2 regions of the Lysinibacillus sp. NPDC056959 genome follow, and region 2 is predicted to be linked to the other one. Evidence: predicted binding sites of a transcription regulator. Region 2 holds the regulator's gene; the other holds the start of a gene.

The links. Region 2 encodes LexA, which represses DNA repair genes until DNA is damaged. Its sites were predicted from a motif close to CGAACATATGTTCG; they were not measured.
Region 1: ACFTQ7_RS05475 (carbohydrate kinase) is a predicted target of LexA. The motif match lies at 1,558-1,571, and genes of this name have one in related genera.

Annotation. Positions count from the first base shown of each region.
Region 1 is NZ_JBHURE010000003.1:254,136-257,352, reverse strand. It holds gene ACFTQ7_RS05485 (MFS transporter) at 1-871, shown strand, start outside; gene ACFTQ7_RS05480 (DUF3885 domain-containing protein) at 1,169-1,357, opposite strand; gene ACFTQ7_RS05475 (carbohydrate kinase) at 1,604-2,695, shown strand; gene ACFTQ7_RS05470 (pseudouridine-5'-phosphate glycosidase) at 2,700-3,217, shown strand, end outside.
Region 2 is NZ_JBHURE010000010.1:102,575-105,791, forward strand. It holds gene ACFTQ7_RS13735 (YneB family resolvase-like protein) at 1-523, opposite strand, end outside; gene yneA (cell division suppressor protein YneA) at 520-837, opposite strand; gene lexA (transcriptional repressor LexA) at 1,001-1,618, shown strand; gene ACFTQ7_RS13750 (hypothetical protein) at 1,889-2,086, opposite strand; gene ACFTQ7_RS13755 (gamma-glutamyl-gamma-aminobutyrate hydrolase family protein) at 2,115-2,837, opposite strand; gene ACFTQ7_RS13760 (prepilin peptidase) at 2,926-3,217, opposite strand, start outside.

The sequences.
Region 1 (3,217 bases), on a different contig from region 2:
GAAAAGTAGAGGGTTGGCAGTAGGAATTTTAACGGCGAGTACTGCAACAGGGCAGTTAATTCTTCTCCCTATATTGGCGATGATTATTGAACATTATTCTTGGCGATGGGCGATTGGACTAATTCTCATCCTAAGTTTTGTTATGTTCATCACTATTTCTATATTTATTAAAAATACACCACAGGATATTGGAATTCTTCCTTATGGAATGGAAGAAAATCTTGAAATCCAACAAGAGAATCATAAGAAAAATCCGATTAGTATTGCTTTTAATGGTTTATTTGAGGCTATAAAGAGGAAAGAATTTTGGTTATTAGCGGGAAGTTTTTTTATTTGTGGACTTTCAACTAGTGGGTTAGTTGGTACTCATTTCGTTTCTTATTGTATTAGTTTTGGTGTTCCTTTAGTAACCGCTGCAACTTTTCTTTCTTTTATGGGAGTGTTCAATCTTGTAGGTACTACTTTATCAGGGTGGTTGTCTGACCGTTTTGATAATCGATGGTTATTGTTTTGGTATTACCTTTTAAGAGGAGTGTCTCTGCTATTACTCCCATATGCATTAATGAAAGGGTCGTTCACTTTACTGACAATCTTTACAATATTTTATGGATTAGATTGGATTGCCACAGTACCTCCAACGATCAGTATTTCTAGACAAATTTTTGGTACAAATAAAAGTGGCATTATTTATGGGTGGATTTTCGCTTCACATCAAGCGGGAGCTGCAGTTGCCGCTTTTGGTGGAGGCCTAATCTATAAGTTTTTCAATTCATATACTTGGGCCTTTTTCCTTGCTGGGATGTTCTGTGCATTGGCAAGTTTATTTGTTATCATCGTGAAAAAACAAACACCTCATCAAGCACATACTTGATAATCAATAATCAATTCAAAAAGTTGAATCCAATTGAATCCAATTACTTAGTAGACAAGTAAATGTATTATAAAACAGTAATATAATCGACAGGGGAGGGATATGAATAAAGTGAAACTGCATAAAGGGGTACCATCAGGAAAATGGGCATAGCGTTGTAAAACAATTAAACGGTACCCTCCTCATCATAATCCTCATCTATATCGAATAAAGTTTCCTCTTCTATATTTTGGTTACATACTAGATCATACAGATATTCAGAATTAGTGTTTTCAAACATAAGTCATCAGTAATTTCCTAATCTATATAAATAGAATCACCGGGCTTGAACACTTCTTCAAATAATGTAGTAACTCTTGTAACAACTTGATTTAATCTATCTTCAGTTCCATTTTTATATGGCTCACCTAGTTCAAACCTTAGACGTAATCCACTAGTTGGGTTAGGGGAATTGCTATCTATATACTTCAATATTTTTTTCTTCATCGTAGTTACTCCATTATGGAAATTCTGAAAAACCCCATCATTAACGCTCCTTATATTTAAGCTTTCAAACTTTTCTATTGCAACCTAATCCAATAATGTTACAAACCTCATATTCAACTAAACTTCACCATTAGTTGAAATTTAATAGGCTTTAACTTTTTTGTATAAATCTAAAATGGAAAAATTTTTTTGACAACATTCAAACAAAAGTTTATAATGTAAACAAATATAATAAAAGGTGATGCTATGAATGAAAGAGAACAGGCGGTCCTTGCTTTAATTCGCCAGAATCCGTTTATGGCTCAGCAAGAGATGGCAGATAAGATGAAACTATCTCGACCAGTCCTTGCTAATTTAGTGTCGAGCTTAACGAAGCAGGGGAAAATTGTAGGTCGTGCATATATTTTGCCTGAGGAAAATGAAGTTATTTGTATCGGTGGAGCCAATCTCGACCGAAAGTTTCATGTCAAAGGGAATGTCCAATTCGGTACGTCCAATCCTGCTAGCTCTTCATTTAGTGTAGGTGGTGTTGGACGAAACATTGCTGAAAACTTAGGCAGATTAAATCATCAGGTAACATTGCTAACTACCGCAGGCAAAGATGCTGATTGGCAAGTAATCCAAGAAGCGTCAGAGCCATTTATGAATTTACGTTATGTAGAGCAGTTACCTGACGCTTCGACGGGTTCCTATACTGCGGTTATGGATGAGCAGGGCGAGCTAGCATTAGCGGTAGCAAACATGGAAGTATATGATCTTTTATTGCCAAGTTTGCTAAAAAAACATGAAGCAATGCTAATGAATGCGGGTTGCTTTATTATGGACTTAAACTGTCCAAAGGAAACAGTGGCTTATATACAGCAGGTTGCGATTGCTCGTGACATTCCATTTGTCATCGTACCTGTATCTTCTCCAAAAATGAATCGATTACCGGATACGTTGCAAGGTGTAACCTGGTTTATTTGCAACACAGATGAAGCAGAGACGATTGTAGGTCATAAAATCGAAAACTCTGCACACTACGAAAAGGCTTTACAGCAACTTCTTACATTAGGTGCTGAGCATGTCATTATTACAGCTGGTAGTAAGGGTGTGTATGCAGCTGCCACTACAACGAAGCCAAGTCATTTTGCAGCTAAAGCTATAGAAAAAATTGAAGATGTGACAGGTGCAGGAGATGCCTTTGTCAGTGCGGTAATCCATAGCTGGCTTACTGGCAAATTCTTTGCAACATGTATTGATGCAGGCTTAACAAATGCCAAAAATACACTTGCATCGCCATATACCGTAAGACCTGAGCTATCAGTTGATTTGTTAAACAGTGAAATGGAGGAATAACAACATGAAAGAATTCATCGTATTATCAGAAGAAGTAAAAGCAGGACAAGCGAAAGGTTTACCAATCGTAGCATTAGAATCAACAATTATTTCTCACGGAATGCCATATCCACAAAATGTAAAAACTGCACGAGAAGTAGAACAAATTATTCGTGATAATGGTGCAGTACCTGCAACTATTGCATTAATTGATGGGAAAATCAAAATCGGTTTATCAGATGAAGAACTTGAAATGTTCGGTAATTCACAAGGTGTAGCAAAAGCATCTCGTCGTGACTTAGGCTATCTTTTAGCAACAAAAAAATTAGGAGCGACAACTGTAGCTGCAACAATGATTTGTGCGGAGCTAGCTGATATCGAAATTTTTGTAACTGGCGGTATCGGTGGCGTACACCGTGGTGCTGAAACAACAATGGATATTTCAGCCGACTTAGAAGAGTTAGCACAAACAAATGTAGCTGTAATTTGTGCGGGTGCTAAGTCTATTTTAGATATTGGTTTAACTTTAGAATACCTTGAAAC
Region 2 (3,217 bases):
TAGGGACATCTTTACGTTCCTGGCCGTTTGGGTTTCCTCGGTTAGATAAATTATTTTCAGGGCGGTAGCCATTTTCAACTGCCCGACGCATGCCACGACGTATTTTAGCATTGTGGATTCTACGCTGGTACTCCTCTACAATTGCTAAAATTTCTAGGAGCATCGTATCCATTTCATTTAATTGTACAGGTCCCGCGTCTCGCATAGAGAAAACATTAGTTTCAGTTTTCTGCAATAAATGCAAAACGGCCATTCGAGCATTTCCACGTCCTAAACGTGTTTCATCCTGCACAAATAATGCTGTTACTTCTTTTTCTTTTATGAAATCGAGCATTTCTAGTAATCCTTCTCGTTCCACATCATAACCGCTATGCTTATCCTTAAAAACAAGTTTCACTTCGTAGCCCTGTTCTTTAGCATAGCGTACTAACTCCTCCTCCTGTCGCTCTAATGAGGAGCTTTGTGTCTCTTTTTCTGTACTCACACGGCAATAGACAACAGCCGATTGTTGTTTTGTTATCATTTTACATTTCTCGCAATTTCAATTGAATTTATAGAATTGGGTTGGTCGTCACCCACTACTGGAATCACTAGAGAATTACCTGCAATAATTCGTACGTTCGATAATTCATTTTCGGCCTTAACAAGCTTAATCCATTCATCCGATTTCATTTTACCACGGTATTGTTCGGCTAACGACCATAAACTATCACCATGTTCGACTTCAATTTCTGCGTATGTGACATCCCCTGGATCTGTTATAAAAAGATATGCTGTAAATAGTAGACAAGCTCCTAATAAAGTTGTAATATGTGGATTTTTTTTTAACCAGTTCATGTGAATAACCCCTTTTCAAGAATGTTCGTTCGGAATATATGTTCTTATAATAATGCGAACAAACGTTTTTGTCAAACACTTTTCGAACCTATGTTTGCTTAAGTGTTCGCATTCTGCTATACTACTAATAAGTAGAATGACTAGAAAAAAGAGGTGAGCAATCATGAAAAAAGTTTCGAAAAGACAAGAGGCCATATTAGATTTCATTAAAGAAGAGGTACGCACAAAGGGGTATCCACCATCTGTACGTGAGATTGGTGAAGCAGTTGGACTTGCTTCAAGCTCTACAGTTCATGGACATTTAGCTCGTTTGGAGCAAAAAGGCTTAATCCGACGCGACCCAACTAAACCACGTGCCATTGAAATTCTAGAGCCAGAGGATTCTATTCAAAAGCAACATGTTATACATGTCCCACTTGTTGGGAAAGTTACTGCAGGTTCTCCGATAACTGCTGTTGAAAATATCGATGAATATTTCCCACTACCGGATATTTATGGTACAAGTGAAGATCAGTTATTTATGCTAGAAATTATGGGTGAATCAATGATTGAAGCTGGCATTTTAGACGGAGATTTAGTTATTGTTAAACAAAAATCTACAGCTGATAATGGTGATATTGTAGTAGCAATGACTGAAGAGAATGAAGCAACAGTAAAGCGTTTCTTTAAGGAAAAAAGTCATTTCCGTTTACAGCCTGAAAACGCAACAATGGAGCCAATTATCGTAGACCAAGTTTCTATTTTGGGCCATGTTGTAGGTCTTTATCGCCGTGTTCATTAAAAGTATCTCAATAGCAACGTATAAAAAGAGGATTTTATGTTCGCAAATGGGCATATACCTCTTTTTTCTTATTTTTTGAGTGCCTTTTTATACACTAAAAAAGAACCCACTGTATAATGGATTCTTCCCTCTAGCAATGTCTTTAGTTAATTTAAAAAAGCTCATCCCCATAACGTGGGGGTGATTTTCGTTCCGGCCGGGTGCTTTGTTGCTGCCGCTTCGCTTTCGCACAGTTAAAACATTTGTTGCTGCCGCTTCGCTTTCGCACAGTTAAAACATTTGTTGCTGCCGCTTTGCTTTCGCTACAGAAAACATTTGTTGCTGCCGCTTTGCTTTCGCTACAGAAAACATTTGCCGCTGACGCTTCGCTTTCGCGCAGAGCTTCCTAGGGGCGTCCGATGAGCCGCTTTTATGGCATACATCTATTTTTTCATGTTTATCACCAAGGTTATCTTGCCATTGATACAAAATTCTATTCCGTAATGCTTATAAAGTTTTATGCCTCTACCTTGAATTTCAAACTCGCCTTTACAAATGCAGAGAATAATTTTTTTGATGCTTCATCTCCTACAATGGCTAGCTCTTCAGGATGCCATTGTACTGCTAGACAAAATGGTAAATCTTCGTGTACTACGGCTTCAACGATACCATCACTTGATTTAGCTGCCACTTTCAATTTTTCTGCTGCTGCGTTTATTGCCTGATGATGAAATGAATTTACCGCTATTTTTTCTTCCTCGATAATTGTTGTTAATAATGTATCCGGTGTTAGATGAACATGATGTGTAGCAACGCCCCGTGCCGCTTGTTGCGTATGCTTTATTAATTTTTTACTATGATATTCACTATCAATGTCCTGATAGAGTGTGCCTCCAAATGCAACATTCAGCATTTGAATCCCTCGACAAATCCCGAAAATCGGCATTTTCCGAATAGAGGCCGCTTCAATCAATGAAAGTTCTACTGAATCCCTTTCCGGATGAATCTTCCCTAACTTTGGTGTAGGTTCTGCACCAAAAAGAAATGGATGTACATCATGTCCGCCCGATAGTAATAATCCGTCCGTCAACGATAAAATTTGTGCTACATCCTCTTCAACTCCAATCGGAATTATAAGAGGTACACCCCCAGCTTCAATTATACTTTTGCTATAAGCAGCATTTAATCTTGAGGACAAATCATCCTCCGCAAAGGCTGTTATTCCGATAATTGGTTTCATCTTATCCCCTCCATGATCTTTATCTAGCATTAACTACCTATAAAAGCTTGAAGACTATTAATCATCGAAGGACTCCCCCACTGATTAATTACCAAAATCCAAGATACCAATTCATCAACGCATCCCCATAGAAATAGATAATAAGAGCAGCTAAAGCAATAGAAGGTCCGAATGGTATAGGCGTTTTTCTTCCCTGTCCGCGTACTTTTAACATTACTATTCCAACAATCATGCCAATGACAGCAGCTAAAAATAGCGTTAGAAGTGCATGTATTGTCCCGAGTACAAGACCAAGTAAAAAGAATAATTTAATATCGCCACCACCCATTCCACCTCTTGATAGGACAGCTATACAATATAATATGCCAAAACCTACCAAA